3 regions of the Exiguobacterium sp. s194 genome follow, and region 3 is predicted to be linked to each of the others. Evidence: riboswitches for the same ligand, from Rfam matches in the RefSeq annotation. Region 3 holds a riboswitch; each other region holds the start of a gene.
What was found. Region 3 has a riboswitch for S-adenosylmethionine ahead of KNP85_RS03455 (methionine ABC transporter ATP-binding protein). Riboswitches for the same ligand answer to the same signal wherever they lie in the genome.

Region 1 (6,888 bases), on a different contig from region 3:
TGTTCGTCAATCAGATTGGACTACTCGTCTTCCAGTTCGTCAACTTGAAACCGCGCGTCGCGCTTCGACGGTTCCGTTTTACGTATCCGTGGAATGCCATCACGTCATTTTTGGAAATCGCCATCCCGGCCAGTGTCTACTTGGCACTTGGTGGTGTGACCGGTCTCGGATTCTATTCCCAAGACTCGTTCCTTCCGCTTGCCGGTTTGATTATTGCCATCATTTTGAACACGGTCGTCCAAAAGTATCAAGTCGGCTGGTGGTTCCGCGTCGACATCCCGGTCCGCGACTTTTTAAGCATCGCGTTTTACACGTATATCGTCAGTCTCGTCTTCATTTTGGCGGCCTCGCTCTTCCGAGAGACGAACTTGCTCGTCGTCAGCAGTATCGCCGCCGCACTCACGTTCTTTATTAAGCGACTCATCATTCAAAAAGGTCGACAAGACGCCTTCAAATCGTTGATTGAACAATATGATGAAGCAAAAGAAGCCGTATCGCTATCGCAAAGCGAGGCACAAGCCATCGAAGTGTTCCTCAGTCAATGTGAGCGACTCAACGAGTACGATGAAGGGTACGTCGAGTTCAAACTGTTTGATCGCACACTTTACTTTGATTTGAAGACGCGCCAGCCGATCGATCGCCATGTCGTCTTTGAATTACTCGATGCAACCTATCCGAACGAATCCTCGGTCGAGTACGAGATGCGCTTCGAATGGGACGCCCCGCTGTCGAACGAATTTAATGAAGACTATCATAGCTTCATCTCGGTCCGTTCCGAGGAAATCGAAGGAATCCGCACGTGGATTGTGATGACGGGCGAGCACGTCTATGGCTATCCGCCCATCATTCAACGCGAGATTGTCAAACTGCTCAAGTCGTTCAATCGGACGATCAGTCGTTGTCATGAACGCGACCGCCTCTATACCGAGAGCCGGACGGACAGCTTGACGCTGCTTGCCAATGCACGGGCTTTTTATGAATACGGGATTCAACAGATCTCGGACGGCTCGATGTATCCGATTTCCGTCGCGATGCTCGATATCGACTTCTTCAAAAAAATCAACGACACGCACGGTCACCAAGTCGGAGACAGTGTGCTCCAAGAATTCGGTCGCCGCATTCGTCAAGTGCTCCGCACCGAAGACTTTGCCGCCCGTTACGGTGGTGAAGAGTTCATCTTGCTCTTAAACCGTTGTGATGTTGAGGCCGCCGTCGAGATTGCTGAGCGCATCCGTCAACAAATCGAGAACAAACCGTTCCACGTCGATGGAATCGATATACCCGTCACCGCTTCAATCGGTGTCGATACGATTCAGTCGTTCGGCGACAAACGTCTTGACGATACGATTCGTAACGCCGACCGCGCGCTCTACGTCGGCGGTAAATACGCCGGTCGCAACCGCGTCGCCCATTATAATTTCTTAACGACCTGACTCGCCCCCACGTTCATCGCGTGGGGGTTTGCTATTGACAAGCAGATTTGAAACAGGTACGTTAGGGAACGTGTCTTATAACTAAATATCACAACTTTTTTATCAAGAGAGACTGAGGGACTGGCCCGATGACGTCTCGGCAGCGGGTAACCTGTGCCAAATCCAGCGAGCGGTCTGCTCGAAAGATGAAAAAAGTGTTTCTTGTCGAGAGAGCCTTTTTTCAGAAGGCTCTCTTTTTATTTTAATGAATGAGGTGAATCGATTGGAACAACCAACAGCTAACAAATGGGCGCTCTTGCCCTTACTCGTCTTCCTCGTCTTCTTTATCGGGGCAGGCATCTACTATGACGACTTTTATAAATTTCCCGTCTTGATCGCGGCCTTGATTGCCGTCATCGTCGCGGCGATGATGACGAAAGGGAGCGTCACCCAGACGGTCGAACGCGTCGCCCAAGGTGCCGGGAACCCGAGCATCCTCATCATGGTGTTCATCTTCTTGCTCGCCGGTGCGTTTTCAAGCGTCGCCGAAGCAATCGGTGCGATTGACGCGACCGTCAATGCGGCATTGACGTTACTACCGCCCTCGCTCCTATTGAGCGGCCTATTCGTCATCGCAGCCTTCATCTCGATGGCGATGGGTACGTCGACCGGGACGATCGCCGCACTGGCGCCGATCGCTCTCGGCATCCATGAGGAGAGCGGCGTCAATATCGCTATCGCGGCGGCAGCCGTCGTCGGGGGTGCCATGTTCGGAGATAACTTGTCGTTCATTTCAGACACGACGATCGCAGCCGTCCGCACCCAGCGGACGAACATGCGCGACAAGTTCCGCACCAACTTTTGGATCGTCTTGCCGGCAGCCGTCATCACAACGATTTTACTCGCTGTCCTATCGAGCGGAGAATCCACCATCGAGCCGGCGGCGTTTGAATGGTATAAGTTGATTCCGTATCTGGCGGTTATCGTGCTCGCTTTGACGGGAATGAACGTCATCCTTGTCTTGCTCGGCGGCATCGCCCTGACCGGCATCATCGGTCTGTTGGATGGCAGTCTAGCCGTCACCACGTACGTCACCGCCATGGCGGACGGCATGATGGGCATGGCCGAGATTTCACTCCTGACATTGCTCATGGGTGGGCTCGTCGGACTCATCTCGCATAACGGCGGACTCACGTACTTGCGTGACGCGCTCACGTCCCGAATTAAAAGACGGGCCGGCGCGGAGTGGAGCATCGCCGGGCTCGTCAGTGCGACAAACGTCGCGACGGCGAACAACACGATTTCGATTCTCGTGGCTGGGCCGCTCGCCGCGAACATCGCCGACGATTATGACATCGAACGTAAAAAGTCTGCGAGTGTACTCGATATCTTCTCGTGTGGGGTCCAAGGTCTGTTGCCTTACGGGGCACAGCTTCTCATTGCGGCCGAACTGACGAACACGGCATCACCGGCGCTCGTGCCGTATATGTTCTATCCGTTCTTGTTGTTCATTTGCGGAGGATTGGCCATCGCCTTTAACTTCCCGCGTTTCAAAAAACGCGCTTAACGAAAACGACCTTGTGAAGCTGTCGCTTCACAAGGTCGTTTGTCGTTTCGCTTCAAGTTCACGTTTCAGCTGCTCGTTACGTTTTCTGAAGGCACGCCGTTTGAGCAGTTCTTCGAGTCCGCGGCTGATTACCCACAGAACGAACAGCAACAGGACGAGCATAGATAATCGGAACGGGCTTTGGATAAACTCTTCCCACTGGTCACCGATGACAGAGAAAATCAAGACGACGAGCAACTTCCCAAACCCGGCCGCCATAATGAACGTCCGGAGCGGCATTTGGATGAGGGCGAGTAAATACGTAATCAAACTGACCGGAATGAACGGGAGCGAGTAGAGAAACCCGAGCGAGACCGGACTCATATGATTGATGCGTTCGAGCCAATAGACGCCTTGTTTGTGCCTCTCGAGCCATCGCGTCATCGGCTTTCGAAAGACGTAGCGAACAGCTGCAAACACAAGAATCGTCCCGAGCAAACTTCCGACCCACGACAATAACGTCCCGAGCCAAAAACCGTACGTTGCTGCGTTCGCCGAGATGATGAGGACGAGCGGGAGAAATGGAAAGATGGCTTCCAGGAAAGGTGCCCCGAGTCCTGCCCAAGGTCCGCCCGGAAGTCCTTGTAGCCATTCAATCAAGTTTAAAATATATTGTTGGAGTGATGTCAGCATGTCAGTTTCCACCTTCAACTTTCGTTATTCCCTTTTTACCCGATTTCGCTCAGGAAGACGCATCCCCCTGCCCACCGCCGTAAAAAAATAAAAAGTATTTGCGAAATTCCGCTGTGATATCTATCATATAATATGGACTTGTGGTTGCAGGCAAGTCCGTTCGTCGAACGACACAACCCAACGTTCGTTTTCCTGCAAAAAACTGAACACAGGGGAGTAACACACATGGAAACAAAACCAATGCGGGTCTTGCTGTACTATAAGTACGTCAATATCGAAGACCCAGAAACGCTCACACAAGAGCACCTCAAGTATTGCAAGGACCTCGGTATCAAAGGACGCATCTTGATTTCTTCCGAAGGAATCAACGGGACGTGCTCTGGGACTTGGGAACAGACCGAGCAGTACATGAGCGACTTGAAAGCGAACCCGCTATTCAGCGACATCGAGTTCAAAATCGATGAAGTCGAAGAGCATGCGTTCTCGAAAATTTTTGTCCGTCATAAGAAAGAGCTTGTGACGTGGCGCTTTGATGGTGAGTTCGACGTGCCTAAACAGCACGGTGCATACCTCGAACCGGCAGAATGGAAAGAGATGATGAATCGCGACGATGTCGTCATCCTCGACGTTCGTAACAACTACGAGTACGATCTTGGTCACTTTAAAAACGCGATCAAAATCGATGTAGAGGCTTCTCGTTACATGCCAGATTGGCTCGAAGAGAACAAGGACCTCTACGAAGGGAAAACGTTACTCACGTACTGTACCGGAGGCGTCCGTTGCGAGAAATTTACCGCATATATGCGTGACCAAGGTCACGACAACATTTTCCACCTTAAAGGCGGCGTCGCCATGTACGGCAAAGACGAAGCCACGAAAGGCGAAGACTGGGAAGGTGAGCTTTACGTCTTTGACGAGCGCATCAACGTCCCGGTCAACACGGTCAATCCGTCCGTTGTTTCGGAGTGCATGCACTGCGGAACGAAGACGGTCCGCTACGTTAATTGTGCCAACCCGGTGTGTAATGCCCAACACTTCTGTTGTGAAGAGTGTGAACCGAAACAAATGCGTTCATGCTCGAAAGAGTGCCAGGAGCATCCACGTAACCGCTATATCATCGAGAATATCGCGGACAAACTTCAGGAGACTGAAGGCGTCGTCGGGTAACAAAAATCGACCAGAAAGCACTTCGAGCCTATGCTCGAGGTGCTTTTTTGACAGAAACTTTACGTCTAGCCGATGACAGAATCGGGTATAGTGTAGATACCATTGTCAGACAGGAAGTGAATCGATTGCTCTTTAACGAACCTTTACTCGCCGCCTTGCTCGCTTGGTTCATCGCACAAGCAGCCAAGCTCGTAACCGAACTCATTAAAACACGAGATTTTGAATTAGAAATCATGTTTGCCTCGGGTGGGATGCCAAGTTCCCACTCTTCGACCGTCGTCGCCTTAGCGACCGTCATCGGTCGAGTCGAAGGAATCGATTCCAGTATGTTCGCACTCGCCTTGATTTTCGCGACGATCGTCATGTACGATGCGACCGGCGTGCGTCAAGCGGTCGGATTCCAGGCCCGTTTGTTGAACGACTACTTCAAAGGAATCAAGCACGAGACACCCATCTTAAATGAGCTGGTCGGTCATACCCCGTTCCAAGTCATCGTCGGGGCTTTACTCGGTCTCGTGGTCGGACTGTTTTTCCCAATTTAATGTGAATGATGCAGGCATGTCGTTCCCTCCTTCTAAAAACTCACCATCTTTTTGTGAACTTTCACAACAGAGACGGTATAGTGAAAGAGAGGAGGAATCGACATGCCTTTTTTGCAGAAATCTTATGAGTCGCTCGATACGCTCGCCGAAGCAATCGGACAAGCGATTCGGGCCCCCATCACGATTGAGAATCGACACCATCAGTTACTGGCCTATAGCACCCACCCCGACTCGACGGACCCGGCACGAATCGCGACGATTATCGGCCGCCGTGTCCCGGAAGCGGTCATCGAGGACTTGTGGGAAAGTGGAATCCTTCAAGAAGTGATCGACCGCGACGAACCGGTCGTCATCCCGGCCCGAATGGCCGTCGGTCTCGGTGAGCGGGCGGCCGTCGTCATCAAGCAACAAGGTGACGTGCTCGGTTACATTTGGAGCCTGGCCCGAACGACGCCGTTCTCAGAACAGGAACTCACCGTCCTACAGGAAGGGGCAAACATCGCCAAAAAATTGTTGATGACCATCGCGATGCACGAACGGCGCATCGACGCCGAATTGGAACGCTTCTTTTTAGAAGTGCTGGCCACTCCCGTTTTATCGCCATCCCACCGCGACCGCTTGAATGAGCTCGCACCGATTGCCGTCGCCAGCCGTCTCACCGTGATTGAATGTGCCCAGCCGGTCACCCCCCAACTGGCGGAACGACTGTTTTATGTATTGGCGACCCAGCAAGCGATTGAAGTCGTCCTGCACGCGATCGATGGCCAGCAGTTACTCGTCTGGCATTATATGAAATCGGACCTGGCCGAGGAAGAAACTGCGCTCTTGCAGTGGGCCGACCGCTTTGAAACGCAGCTCCGAGACAAGTTCATTGAAGCGGAGCCGCGCCTTGGCATCAGTCGACGCTTTTTTGAGAGCGACATGCTCTATGCGGCGATGGAAGAAGCACGACGCGTCACGTCGCTTCGCCGAAAGTTCCCGTATGAGCTTGCGACATCGCGCACGTTCGAACAGATCGGAATTTATCAGCTCGTACCCGATTTGGCCCGACGCATCGGGCTTCGTCTCGAGACGCATCCGACCATCGAGCGCCTACAGGCGTATGATGTCACACATCATACCGAGCTCGTCACGACGCTCGAATGGTATTTCTATTTTGATGGGAACGTCAAGCGTGTCGCCGCTCATCTTCACATCCATCCGAATACCGTGCTCTACCGGATTCGGCGGATTGAAGAACTGACGAACATCACACAAGTCTCGCTCCCTGAACGGGCCGCCGTTTATCTTGCCATTAAGGCCGGTCAATACCGCCAAGACGATTAACGCCTACTTTGTGTTTTTTCACAAAGTGGGCGTTATCACTTTTAGAATCCATGCTAAAGACAGCGTTTTCGGATGGGTCTATACTAGAGGTGTGAACAAATTGTGTCAGTAGAGAAAGGGGAACTTTACATGAAAATCGGGGTATTGAAAGAGATTAAAAACAACGAAAACCGCGTCGCCTTGACGCCGATGGGTGCAGCTG
Region 2 (6,888 bases), on a different contig from region 3:
TCAGTTCCGCATCCCAACACGGGCCTTCCCCAAGCGTATTTCGAACTCGAATCCATAACGCAGCGTTTACTGTCTCCATTGAATTGCCTCCACTCTCTACATTGATTTCAAGTGACTATTCCCTGAGGGGGCAATCTCTATTCAACATTTCCCAAAATAGCAACCGCTCGGAAGAAAAATATTGAACCGGGCCGGCATCCTTCTAGGGCAGAAGACAAAAAAACTCCTTGAATCATGAGATTCAAGGAGTCCCTGTCATTTTGCGCCTTCGACATTCATATGCTTGCTGCGCAACTGGCCACAGGCCGCATCGATATCAGTCCCGTGCTCGAGACGGACACCGGTATTGATGCCCCGCTTCTTCAAGACGTCATAAAACGCCATGATGTCCTCAGACGTGCTCCGCTCATACTGAATATGCTCGTTGACCGGATTGTACGGAATCAAGTTGACGTATGACTTGTCTTTAATATCGTCAATCAAGTCGGCGAGTTCCTCGGCGTGCTCCGGCAAATCGTTCACTTTCGATAAGAGAATATATTCGAACGTGATGCGTTTGTTCGTCTTCTCGACGTAATAACGGATGGCCGGCATGAGCTTGTCGAGCGGGAACGCCCGGTTGATTTTCATGATTTGCGTCCGCAACGCATCGTTCGGGGCGTGGAGTGACAGCGCCAAATTGATGCGAAGATCGAGGTCCGCGAATTTGTAAATCTTGTCGGCGAGACCGCTCGTCGACACGTTGATTTTACGCGGTGCGATGGCGAGTCCGCGTTCGTCTTTGACGACACGGAGGAAATCGACCAAGTTATCGAAGTTATCGAACGGTTCCCCGATTCCCATGACGACGATATGACTGACGCGGGCACCTTCCCCGACCTCGTCCAAATAATGTTGCACGGTCATGATCTGTTCGACGACTTCGCCGGCCGTCAAATCGCGCGTCTTCTTCAAGAGACCGCTCGCACAGAAGCTACAGCCGATGTTGCAGCCGACTTGCGTCGTCACACAGACCGAACGTCCGTATTTGTGACGCATGAGCACCGTCTCGATATAGTGTCCGTCATGCAGTTTAAGTAAAAATTTGACCGTCCCGTCGCCCGCTTCTTGTTTGACGAACAGGTCTTGCGTCGAGATGACGTATTCGGCGGCGAGCGCCTCACGTACCTCGGCCCGTACCGAGATGTCCTCGATGTGCTTGACTCGGTCGATATAGAGCGAGTCCCAGATTTGTCTAGCGTGGAAGGCGCTGTATCCCCAAGAGACGCACGCTTCCGTCAGCTGATCGAATGTCAGCCCGTATATAGATGGTTTCATTGCTATCTGTCCTTTCTTCAATCCACATACGTACCATTGTAGCGGACGTGGACGACCGGTGCAACGTTCTTATAACGGTGGGACGGGACGTGTCACGTGACGCTCGAACGCATAGGCGAGACGAATCAAGTCGCGTTCGGCATAGCTCGTCCCGGTGAATGATAGACCGAACGGGGCCCCGCTCGCCTTCAAGCGATACGGGATCGTGACGGTCGGATGGCCGGCTTTCGCCGCCATGTCATAATTGTGGTCATGCGGCAAGACGAGCGCATGAAGTTCCTGCTCGGCCAACAATCGGTCGATGCCGTCCGTCTTGGCGTGATAGACGTCGTCGAGGCGGCGCATCAAATAGGCGTCCTCAATCAAGCGACCCGATTGTTCGTTCGCTTTCTCGAACGTCTTCTGTCCGTGCGGAATCGTCTCCGGATGACTGTTGTTCCAATTAATCAAATCCGACAACGTCTCATACGGGAGCTTCGTCGAGGCGAGATACGCCTCGATTCCGAGCTTGAACTCATGATACAGGATATCCCCTTGGTCGAGCCCTGCTTTCGACGGCAGTTCGACGGTGACGACCTCGATGCCGCTCTGTTTCAGCAATGCGATTGCTTCGTCGTAGAGCACCTGCTCTTCTTCCGACAAATCGGTCTTGACGACGCCGACACGCATCCCGACTGCTTGCCGCTCATCGAGACAAGTCCGGTAAGGCGGACCGGCCGGAAGATGCGCCGTCGCTGGGTCAGCGGGATCTTCCCCGACCATCGCCTCAAGGGCGAGCACCGCATCCCGGAGTGTCCGTGCCATCGGGCCGGCCGTGTCTTGCGACCGGGAGATCGGGATGATGCCGCTGCGGCTAATCAACCCGACGGTCGGTTTGATACCAACGATTCCGTTATGGACGCTCGGGTGGATAATCGAGCCGCTCGTCTCGCTGCCGACGGCGAGCAACGTCAAGTTGGCCGCGACCGCTGACGCCGAACCTGAACTCGACCCTCCGACATCGAGCTTGTCCCCATATGGATTGAGCGTCTGGCCACCGACCCCACTCCAGCCGTTCGGCATGCCCTCGGTCAAAAAGTTGGCCCATTCGGACAAGTTCGCTTTCCCGAGGATGATGGCCCCGCTCGCGCGCAGGCTTTGGACGAGATGGGCGTCCCGGCCGGCGAAGTGATGCGCGAGGGCGACGGCCCCGGCCGTCGTCTTCATCAATCCGGCCGTCTCGACATTGTCTTTAATCAACACCGGGATGCCGAGCAACGGCAAGCGGTCACCTCGTCGAAACGCCCGGTCGGCCGCCTCGGCCTCGAACAAGGCGTCCGGGTTCACTTGAATGACCGCTCTCAGCTTATCGTTCAACTGGGCGATTCGAGTCAAATAATAGGCCGTCACGTCACGCGCCGTGAACGTTCCTTCTTTATATCCGCGATGGGCGGTCTCGATATCGAGTTCGAAACATGTGTTTGGTTCAGTCATATAGATTCCTCCTTTGGTCACTCGATGGTATTCGCTATCGCCACATGATTTCCTGTTTTCGTTCGCCAACGAATATGTAACTTGGTACACTGAAAGAAAAGGGAGGTTACTATGAACCGTTCGTACGTTCTCGTCTTATTGTCCGTCTTTGCCTTGTTCTTCTTACAGCTATATGCCGGGGACGCTCCGTATACGCTACCGCTCTCCATCGTCCTCGTCATCTTGATTCTCGGCGCCACCTTGGTCCAACTTCGACGCAAACCAAACCGTTGACGCCGCTTCAAATCTGATGGTATGATGCTCTCACCAACTACATATCGATATCTCGAGTGAACGAGAGACCTGGCTCTATGACTTCACAGCAACCTGCTTCGGCAAGGTGCTACTTCCAGCAAGGCAGTTTGCCTTGGCCGATATGACAGAGCGCTCATGTCGATGACATGGGCGCTTTTTTTTGGAAATGAACATGAGGGGGACTTATTAATGGAAAAAGCAACATTCGCAGGCGGCTGTTTTTGGTGCATGGTGACGCCGTTCGAGGAACAACCTGGCATCGAGTCAATCGTATCCGGTTATACGGGAGGTCACGTCAATGACCCGACGTATGAACAAGTGAAGACAGGGACGACGGGACACTATGAGGTCGTCGAGATCACGTTCGACCCGACGCTGTTCGCTTATGAACGACTGCTCGAACTATATTGGATTCAGACCGACCCGACCGATGACGGCGGCCAGTTCCAAGACCGCGGCAGCCAATATGCGCCGGCCATCTTCTATCATACGGAAGACCAACGCGTGAAAGCAGAACAGAGTCGCGACGCGCTCGCGGCGAGCGGACGCTTCAAACAGCCGATTGTCACGAAGATTCTACCGGCCGACACGTTCTATCCGGCCGAGGAATATCATCAAGACTTCCATAAAAAAAATCCGGCCCACTATAAAGAGGACCGGAAGAAATCTGGGCGCGACGCATTCATCGAGCAAGCCTGGTAAACAAAAGACGGGTCGTCTGACCCGTCTTTTTAGCTCTTGGCAATCCCGAGCATGAATCCGGCCACGACGATGAGCCCGATTCCCATAAAGACGAAGACCCGTTCTTTCGTCGTCTTCTCTTCTTTCAATAGATAAATCCCGCCGAGCGTCGCCACGACGACGTTCAATTGGGACAAGGCGAATGACGTCGCGATGCCGACCTCACCGCTTGACACGAACAGCCCGAAGTTCCCGATCCCCCAAGCGAGACCGGCCAAAATGTTTTTGAACGTCTTCGGGTCGAACTTCTTCACATCTTTCTCACGCAGGCTGAACAAGAGCGCCGCGACGAACATCCCGACCGACTGCGGCAAGATGGCCGTGATGCCGTCGACCTCGAAATAGTTCGTCAAGACGGCATACGTCACATAACCGATACTCGACACGAGCAGGACGAGCAAACCTTTCTTCAAGGCGCCGCTGCTATCGCCATCTTTTTGTTGTTGGTATGACGTCAGTGCCGCCCCGATGATAATCAACACGAGCGCAGAAAAGCCGAGCCACAACTCGGTCGTCGTCTTCCAATCGCCGAGCACGATGACCCCGAACAACGACGTCCCGACGAGTTGCATCCCGGTGCTGATCGGCATCGCTTTCGATACACTTAAAATTTGGAACGACTGGAACTGTAAATATTGCCCGAGTGCCCAGAACACACCAGATATGAAGCCGGTCACGATTGCGAGCGTCGTGAACTCCGGATTGAAGACGAGTGCGATGATGACCGCCATCACCATCGCCCCAATCGTCGTCCCGATTAACTGTTGAATCGGCTTGCCGCCGACTTTCGAGACGATGAGTGGGATACTCCCCCACATCAAGGCAGGTAAGAGTGCGAGTAAAATCATTTCCATAGATAACACCTGCTTTCGTAGAATAACATTACCCATGATTTTCCCACGTTTACGCCCGATTAAACTTTGTTCAAAAAAATTTAAAAATACCCATTGCCAAATGTTTTACTAGGATGATATAATAATTTTCGAACGGGGCATTAGCTCAGCTGGGAGAGCGCCACGCTGGCAGCGTGGAGGTCAGCGGTTCGAGCCCGCTATGCTCCATTATGGAAGTCACCACTCATTTGAGGGGTGACTTTTTTGCGTCTCCGCCCGGTTTAAGTCACCTGGTAGCGGGTAATGATTGTAAGACATCATTATTCTAAGGGGGACTTACTATGGATCGTGCCTCTGTCGAAGAGACCATTTTAGCCGTCATCGACTGTATGCGGGCAAGCAATCACTGTTTCTCAAAATGTTTACAAGAAGAGGATTTATTGATGGTCGCCGAGTGTATCCGGCTGACGAAAGAATGTTCGGAAGTGTGTGCGCTCGCCTTGAACGCGCTCGAGACCGATTCGGCTTTCACCAAACCGATTGCTGCACTCTGCGCCCAGGTGTGCGACACGTGCGCCGTCGAATGTGGCCGCCATTTGCATGACCATTGCCAACGTTGTTCCGAAGCGTGTCTCCGCTGTGCCGAGGCGTGTCGCAACCTCGTGGCCGCATAATCGCTTTTTAGTCTAACGATATGTTAGACTTTTTTTATACTTGTTTTATGAGAAAGGGACCGATTATGTCACATTCAATTCTTGCCATCGACGTCGAGACGGCCAACCGCGATAGTCGCAGCATCTGCTCTGTCGGCTGGAGCCTACTCGTCGACGGTGAAATCATCGAGACGAACCAACTACTCGTCAATCCAGAAGAAGACTTTGACGCAGGCAATATCCGCGTCCACGGCATCCGGCCGAGCGACGTCTGGGACGCTCCAGCCTTACCCGAGGTGCTTGAACAGCTCTATCCGACGCTGCGGGATGTCGACCTCGTCATGGCGCACAATGCCTCATTTGATATGGGCGCTTTCAAGAAAGCGATCGCCAAATATGATTTATATACGTTTCCGACGATCGAGTACGGCTGTACCGTCAAGCTGTCGAGAAAACTGTATCCTGGACTGCCGAATCACAAGCTGAACACGATGGCGGAATATTTGAACGTCCCGTTCATCCATCACGATGCGGCTGAAGATGCCCGTGTCTGCGCATTGCTCATGCGCGACATGATGCAAAAGACCGGGATACATGACCCGCGTGAACTGCACCGCTATACATCGGTCAAGATCGGGAAGCTCGCCTATTGAACCATATGCATGCCAGACAGGCCAAGACACTCGTCTTGGCCTGTTACCGTTTAAAGATCCATCTTTTTTGGACATAATAACTGACGACGAACAAAAGGCTGTCGACAAACACTTTAATCCACACTTCCCCGTCCCGAAACAACAGGAACAATACATAGACGAGACCGGCCGACAACGCCATCTGCAAGCCGACGAGACCGAAGTATTTCGGCATCGCCCGTCTCGCTTTCGACTCGAATACGACTTTTCGATTCACCACGTAATTGAATAAGGACGAGATGATGCGGGCCAATACCGTCGCAATCAAGACATGAGTCGTCTCGAACCACGGATTCAATAAAAAGATGAACAAGGCATAGGCGCCGATATCTAATAAAAATGAGGCGACCGAGGATAACGAATAGGCTAAAAACATGCGATAAATCAGAATCGAGTCGATGACCGGGCGAAAATGGGATGAGGCGTTCTCGGCCACATACACGGTTTGAATCGGAATCTGTTGAATCGGGACTTGCCAACGTTTCGTGAACGTCAACATGTTCATCTCGAACTCATAGCGGTTCCCGGGCACGTCGAGCAACTGTTCCGCATAGCGCAACGGAACGGCCCGCAGACCGGTCTGGGTGTCTTTCAGTCGAAGCCCGCTGCCGACGAGCATGACACCACGTGTCATCTGGTTCCCGAATCGGCTTCGGAACGGAATATGCGCACCAGAAAAATCACGACATCCCATGACCAGATGGTGCGGCCGTTGAACCCCTGCTTCATACAAGCTTTTTACATCCTCCGGCAGATGTTGTCCGTCCGCATCGACGGTGATGACACCATGCGTACCGGGGAATCGTTCGACGACGTGACGAATCCCCGTCTTCAACGCCGCACCCTTGCCTTGATTCCGTTCATGGACGAGAACAGTCGTCACCC
Region 3 (6,888 bases):
CGCATAATCGGATATTGGACGACAAGGACGGTGATCGCATTGACCGTCAATAGATAGGCGAACAAACGTGAGCCGTCACTGAATCCGTCATGGAAAGCGATGAACTGTGGCAACGTCGCATTGAACTGACTATAGCCGATGATGGCAAAAATCATCCCGATGATGACGAAGCGGAACGTCTTATCTTGTTGTAACACACGGAACGTCTCCGTCAAGCGCGGCCGGACTTTGACGCCGTCCCCTTCCTCGAACGGATACTTTCGGAACAGCGTCGAAATGACGAGTCCGTACATCACGTAAACGCCCGTCACGACGAAGAAGGCGCTCTTTGCGCCGGTGAGCGACAAAACGACCGCGAGCAATGGCCCAATCGCCGCCGCGATATTGATTAAAAAGTAGCGGACGTTATAGACGATGACGCGCTGGTCCGGCTGCGTCGTATCGCTGATGAGCGCGCGAGACGCCGGTTCGAGGAACGACCGCGACACACCCATGAGTACCGAAAATATGTAAAACCAAAATAATTCTGTCACGAGCGCGAAGCCGCTGAACGTCAAGGCGTTCAAGACGATGCCGATCAGCATCAACTGTTTGCGCCCGTACCGGTCAGACAGCGTTCCCCCGAAAAAGCTCATGAACAGACCCGATAGCGCCGAGATGGCGAACACCGTCCCGATGACACTCGCCGAGAAACCGAGCGTCGCGAGATAAATCGCAAAAAACGGCATAACAAAAAATGTCGACAGCCGGGCAAAAAATGTGCCAAACAAGACACCCAGCGTCAGCGGATGAATGTGTCGTATGTTCATCCGGATCCCCCCTTTTCCTACATATATGTAGTGTACTTCTATTGGTGAACCAAAACTACTCCAAATAAAAAAGGCCCGGGATAGCCCGGGCCTTGACGAAATTATTGTTTGACCGGTACGACCGCACCTTTGTACTCATCCAAGATCCACTGTTGTGTCTCTTCTGACGTGAGGACTTCAAGGAGTGCTTTGACGCGCTCATCATCTTCGTCGCCTTCACGTGTGACGATCAAGTTGACGTAAGGTGAATCTTCACCTTCGAGAGCGATTGCGTCTTCGAGTGGGTTGAGGCCGGCATCAATCGCGTAGTTCGTGTTGATGAGGACCGCGTCCCCTTCACCGTTGTTGAACGCTTGCGGGAGAAGTGCCGCTTCGACGTCCGTCTTGAACTCCAAGTTTTTCGGGTTGTCGACGATGTCTGAAACCGTCGCGTCCGTTGTCTTGCCGTCTGCGAGTGTGAGCAACCCTTCAGATTGAAGCATCGTGAGGATACGTCCGTGGTCAGCGACCGACGAACTCATGATGATTTCAGCGCCTTCTGGAAGCTCATCGAGTGACGCGTAGTCTTTCGAGTACACACCGATCGGCTCGATGTGAACGCCGCCGGCTGAAGCGAATTTGTAGTCTTTGTTTTCAGCCATTTGCGACTCGAGGTACGGCTCGTGTTGGAAGTAGTTCGCGTCCAACTCCCCGTCTGCGAGCGTCTTGTTCGGGAGGACGTAGTCTTGGAACTTCTTGATTTCGAGCGTATAGCCCTTCTCTTCGTATTCGTCTTGGACGTGCTCTAAAATCTCAGCGTGCGGGACGTTTGATGCGCCGACGACGAGTGTCTTGTCATCGCCTGAACCTGATTCTGAATCCCCACCGCCGCAAGCCGCGAGAATCGTAAGTGCTGAAGCTGCCGTTAAACCGAGTACTGTTTTCCATGATTTCATTATAAAACCCCTCCAAATTTTCTATTTAGATTAAGCAGAACGCTTATCAATTACAGATACGAGTCGATCGCCGATGAACTGAATGACGAAGACGATGACCAAGATTAAGACGGTCGCGACGAACGTGACGTCACTTTGTGAACGCTGGAATCCTTCGAGGAACGCCAAGTTCCCGAGTCCTCCACCGCCGACGACCCCTGCCATCGCCGTGTAACCGACGATCGCGACGATCGTGACCGTGATGCCTGACACGATGGCCGGCAATGCTTCTGGGAACAATACTTTATAGACGATCTGCCATTTTGTCGCACCCATCGACTCAGCCGCCTCGATGACGCCGCGGTCGACTTCGCGAAGCGCGAGCTCGACCATCCGAGCATAGAACGGGGCCGCACCGATGATCAGTGCCGGCAGTGCTGCCGTTGACCCGAGCATCGTCCCGACGACGAGTAACGTGAACGGGATGAGCAAGATAATCAAAATGATGAACGGGATCGACCGGAAGATGTTGACGACCGCGCTGATGACCGTGTAAATCGGACGGTTCTTCATCATGAGCGGCTCGTTTGTGACATATAGGAGCATCCCGAGGGCGAGACCGATGACGAACGTCGCGGCTCCGGCGACGAGCGTCATATAGAGCGTCTCCCACGTCTGTTCTAACATGACTTGCCAATCTACATTAGGAAACATCGCTTTCTACCTCCACTTCCACTGCCTGTGATCGGATTGAGGCGATGGCCCGCTCGACTTCAGCCGGCTCTCCGATCAATTGGATGAATAATGTCCCGAGGGCACCGACTTGTGACTGCGTCACGTTTCCGCCGATGATGTTGAAGCCGATGTCATGCTGCTTCAACACTTCCGACAGAATCGGTTGTTCGGCCGTTTCGTTCAAGAATTTGAGCTTGACGATTTGACCGCTCGGATAACGAGCTTTCAAATGTTCGAACGTGAGCGACATGTCTTCGACCGCGCCGATCTGTTTGACGAACTCTTTCGTGATTGGCTGTTCCGGGTGATGGAACACGTCGGCGACTTGCCCGGTCTCGACGACCTTTCCGGCCTCCATGACGGCGACACGGTGACAAATCTTTTGGATGACGTGCATCTCATGGGTGATGAGGACGATCGTCAAACCGAGTTTCTTGTTGATGCTGACGAGCAGTTCGAGAATCGAATCCGTCGTCTTCGGGTCGAGTGCGCTCGTCGCTTCATCGCAGAGGAGCACTTCTGGATTCGTAGCGAGCGCACGGGCTATCCCGACTCGCTGCTTTTGGCCGCCCGATAGTTGTGACGGATAGCTGTCTTCTCGTCCGGCGAGTCCGACGAGCTCGACGAGTTCTTGGACGCGGCGTTTGCGCTCGCTCGCCGGTACCCCGATGAGTTCGAGCGGGAAGCTGATGTTCTCAGCGACTGTGCGCGACCATAACAAGTTGAAGTGTTGGAACACCATCGAGACGTTTTTACGTACCCCGCGTAGTTCCTTTGGTGTGAGTTTCGTCAGCTCGCTGCCGGCGACCACGATTTCACCGCTTGACGGTGCCTCGAGTCGGTTGAGCAAGCGGATGAGCGTCGACTTCCCCGCACCTGAATATCCGATTATTCCAAAAATTTCGCCGCTTTCGATCGTAAGCGACACATCATCGACCGCCTGGACCCGACCGTTTTTCGTGTCGAACCATTTGGCCACATTGCGTAGTTGAATCAATCCATTTCCCTCCTGACAACAAAAAAAGTACGCACGTTTGAGCAAACGTGCGTACTTTATCGTACGGACAACGATTGCTCTCATCTTCCAAGGTATACACCTTGCTGGAATTAGCACCATTTCGGATTGCTCCGCGGTTGCTGGGCGTCATAGGGCCAGTCCCTCAGCCTCTCTTGATAAGAGTGGTTGCGTATTCGATTAGCCTTATCATAGCGACATATTATTTTCATGTCAAACTATTTTATGCGAAAAAATAAAAAAGGTGCCATCCGAGGATGACACAGAACGTAGCACCTTGAGTCACTGAAGGACAACCCATAGATGAACCTCTTTTGCCCGATCAGAGCATTCATCCTTATATGGGGGATTTTTACCCAACCATCACTCGGTCTTCGAACGGACCATGCAATTACGCGACCGGTGCCCCGACGCTTGATTTTTTTGGGGGACAATCGAAGGGAAGGTCCACCTGAAATCGCGTAAGCTCATGCAGCGGTTGTTCGAAAACGTCTTGATGACGGGAAAATCTCGTCCTATGTTGTGTTCAAGTAAGATGTTGTAATGAATATATCATTCGTGAACTTTCTGTGTCAACTGATTATTTAAAATTTTCAGATTATTCTAATCATCCTATCTCATTTAACGAAAGATAGGACGTGCTGGACGTTTTGAAACGCGTACAAACGATCGCGAACTTGGCCATTCTCCAGCTTCAATAGCGCCGGGACACTCATAACCTGATACGCCTCGAGTTCGTTCGGGATAAAGTTGGCATCGCGTTTTTCAATCTTCAATTCTGGGTCGACCGCCTCGACGACCGAGAGCATCCGCTCGGCCACGGCGCATGTACCGCACATTGGGGCGTATATATATAAGAATCCGTCTGTCATCATTTTGCTCACCTCTCTTCTAAGTATATGAATCCGACCCAGTCGGTTCAAAAGTTGTGCTCAAATGGAAAATTCTGAACATTTCAACATTTCTTGTTGACGCTCTGCAGAAAGAGGCATAGTATGGTCATTAACTTTATCGCTTTTGTACATAACAGCAAACCAGTAGAAAAGGACAGGTGAATCCCCAATGACGGAAGAGAAGCTTACCGGAAAACAATTTTTAATGAACGTCTTGAACGGCCTCAGTCTTGCCATTCTCATCGCCCTCATCCCGAGCGCTTTGCTCGGTGAATTAACGAAAGCCATCTTGCCGTATTTTCCGTCCTTGCAGTTCATCTTAGATGCGACGACGATTGCGATGCGCCTCTTACCGGTCATCATCGGTGTCGCCGTCGCCATGCAGTTCGGACGATCGGCGCTCGAGGCCGGGACGATCGGCATCGCGACCCAGGTCGGAAGTGGCGCCATCCGCGTCGAGGAAGGCGCGTTCCTCATGGCCGGAATCGGTGACGTCATCACGGCCGGTGTGACGGCCGCTCTCGCGACGTTCCTCGTCATGCAGTTGTCGCCACGCTTGAAGACATACACGGTGCTCGTCTTGCCGATGACGGTCATCGTCGTCGCGGGAGGCATCGGCGCGTTCCTACTCACTTACATCTCACAGATTACGACGTACGTCGGAACGATCATCATGACGATGACTGAACTGCAACCGATCGTGATGGGCATGTTAATCGCGATGGCGTTCTCGCTCATCATCGTATCGCCAATCTCGACGGTCGGAATTGCCACAGCCATCAGCCTTTCTGGTGTCGCTGCCGGGGCCGCCAACCTTGGCGTCGTCGCTGCCGGCTTCGGTCTCGCCATCGCTGGCTGGCAGATGAACGCGACCGGAACGTCGATCGCCCACTTCCTCGGCTCACCGAAGATTCAAATGGCGAACTTCGTCCGTCGTCCGATCATGATGTTGCCGGTGCTCGCCAATGCGGCCATTCTCGGAGCGCTCGCAGGTATCCTTCGGATTGAAGGCACGCCAATCAGTGCCGGATTCGGCGTCTCGGGTCTAATCGGTCCGGTCAACGCCTTGCATTTGATGCCGGGAGGATTCGCGCTCTGGAACGTCATGCTTGTCGTCGTCTTGTTCGGGCTCATCCCAATCGCACTCGGGATTCTGTTCTATCGTTTGTTCAACCGGACGTCGCTCATCGAGCCTGATCATTACCGTCTCGACTTCGATTAATCAAAAAGACCCGGCTTCTCGTAAAGAGAAACCGGGTTTTGTTTAGCCTTGAATCATCGCTTCGTATTCTTCGGCTGACATGAGCTTGTCGACGTCTGACGCGTCGTTCAACTCGACTTCGATCATCCAAGCGCCTTCGAACGGTGCTTCGTTGACGAGTTCTGGTGAATCGGCAAGTGATTCGTTCACTGCTGTGATTTTCCCAGAGATCGGTGCGTAAAGCTCTGATACGGTCTTGACCGATTCAACCGAACCGAATGGCTCATCGAGTAAGATCGTGCCACCGACTTCAGGAAGTTCGACAAAGACGATATCCCCTAGTTCGCTTTGTGCGAAATCCGTGATCCCGATGCGGGCGACGCTTCCGTTCACTTCCACCCATTCGTGCTCTTTTGAATAACGTAGATTGGCAGGTACTTTGCTCATCTTAACTTCCCCCTCAAATGAATTAGACTCACACGAGTATTATAGCACTTCGCCCCAAACGTCTGTAAACGACTTTTCTGAAAATCCGACAGTTGATTTTTGACCATCTGTCACGATTGGGCGCTTTAAAAGCATACCATTGCTCGCAAGAAGCTCGAGTTGTTCGTCTTCTGATAGATTTGGTAGCTTGTCTTTAATGCCTTCGTTCCGATACACTTGTCCGCTCGTATTGAAGAATTTTTTAAGCGGGAGACCCGACTGTTTCCATAGTTCAGCCAACTCGTCTTTCGACGGCGTCGCCTCGACGATATGGATATATGTATAGTCGATGCCGTTCTCTTTCAACCACTTCTCTGCTTTTTTACACGTACTGCATGGCGGATAGCCATATAGTGTCACCATGTTCATCACCTCTCCTGTTACTGTAGCATATTCCGATTCGTCGGTTCATGTTTCAAGCAAGCGCACAATCTCTTGCTTGAGCGCCGGATTGACCGAGTGGTGCGCCTCGATGTGGCGGAGGATGGCTGCGGCCGCCTCGACCGATTTTCCGTAACCGGGTAACCACTCCTGTAGACGTGCGACGAGCTCCGGATGTGTCCCTTCGACCCGTCGCGTCGGGTTGAAGGGGTCGCTCGTCTCCCCGTACGCGATTAACACGTTGTTGACAGCCGCGACTTGAATGAGTTCGAAGCCAGCGAGCTGTTCACCGCGCCGTTCCCGGAGCAGTCCGACGTATAGGTTCGTCAGTGCCTCCTCGTAGCGATGTGCGGCGTCTGAAGGGAGTGTGACAAGCTTCGGCGTCGCAAACGTGTCGAGCGCCTCGTCACGTTGCCAGACGACACGCCCCGGTGTATAAGCGATTCCAGGCATC

Region 1: linked by a shared signal. The riboswitch ahead of KNP85_RS04065 (Na+/H+ antiporter NhaC family protein) and the one ahead of KNP85_RS03455 (methionine ABC transporter ATP-binding protein) in region 3 are both predicted to bind S-adenosylmethionine.
Region 2: linked by a shared signal. The riboswitch ahead of msrA (peptide-methionine (S)-S-oxide reductase MsrA) and the one ahead of KNP85_RS03455 (methionine ABC transporter ATP-binding protein) in region 3 are both predicted to bind S-adenosylmethionine.

Annotation. Positions count from the first base shown of each region.
Region 1 covers NZ_JACSLT010000003.1:43,143-50,030, forward strand. Annotated here, with positions in the region: gene KNP85_RS04060 (GGDEF domain-containing protein) at 1-1,433, shown strand, start outside; SAM riboswitch class I at 1,530-1,625, shown strand; gene KNP85_RS04065 (Na+/H+ antiporter NhaC family protein) at 1,678-2,979, shown strand; gene KNP85_RS04070 (TVP38/TMEM64 family protein) at 3,007-3,651, opposite strand; gene trhO (oxygen-dependent tRNA uridine(34) hydroxylase TrhO) at 3,877-4,818, shown strand; gene KNP85_RS04080 (divergent PAP2 family protein) at 4,935-5,360, shown strand; gene KNP85_RS04085 (PucR family transcriptional regulator) at 5,463-6,686, shown strand; gene ald (alanine dehydrogenase) at 6,816-6,888, shown strand, end outside.
Region 2 covers NZ_JACSLT010000005.1:111,277-118,164, reverse strand. Annotated here, with positions in the region: gene KNP85_RS07635 (SMP-30/gluconolactonase/LRE family protein) at 1-79, opposite strand, end outside; gene rlmN (dual-specificity RNA methyltransferase RlmN) at 256-1,317, opposite strand; gene KNP85_RS07625 (amidase family protein) at 1,387-2,790, opposite strand; gene KNP85_RS07620 (hypothetical protein) at 2,902-3,063, shown strand; SAM riboswitch class I at 3,108-3,209, shown strand; gene msrA (peptide-methionine (S)-S-oxide reductase MsrA) at 3,274-3,786, shown strand; gene KNP85_RS07610 (GRP family sugar transporter) at 3,816-4,679, opposite strand; tRNA gene KNP85_RS07605 (tRNA-Ala) at 4,814-4,886, shown strand; gene KNP85_RS07600 (four-helix bundle copper-binding protein) at 5,000-5,332, shown strand; gene KNP85_RS07595 (3'-5' exonuclease) at 5,398-5,964, shown strand; gene KNP85_RS07590 (bifunctional glycosyltransferase family 2/GtrA family protein) at 6,008-6,888, opposite strand, start outside.
Region 3 covers NZ_JACSLT010000002.1:301,886-308,773, reverse strand. Annotated here, with positions in the region: gene KNP85_RS03470 (MDR family MFS transporter) at 1-809, opposite strand, end outside; gene KNP85_RS03465 (MetQ/NlpA family ABC transporter substrate-binding protein) at 911-1,744, opposite strand; gene KNP85_RS03460 (methionine ABC transporter permease) at 1,775-2,437, opposite strand; gene KNP85_RS03455 (methionine ABC transporter ATP-binding protein) at 2,427-3,455, opposite strand; SAM riboswitch class I at 3,533-3,638, opposite strand; gene KNP85_RS03450 (thioredoxin family protein) at 4,091-4,348, opposite strand; gene KNP85_RS03445 (PTS sugar transporter subunit IIC) at 4,536-5,588, shown strand; gene gcvH (glycine cleavage system protein GcvH) at 5,631-6,014, opposite strand; gene KNP85_RS03435 (arsenate reductase family protein) at 6,054-6,416, opposite strand; gene KNP85_RS03430 (hypothetical protein) at 6,462-6,888, opposite strand, start outside.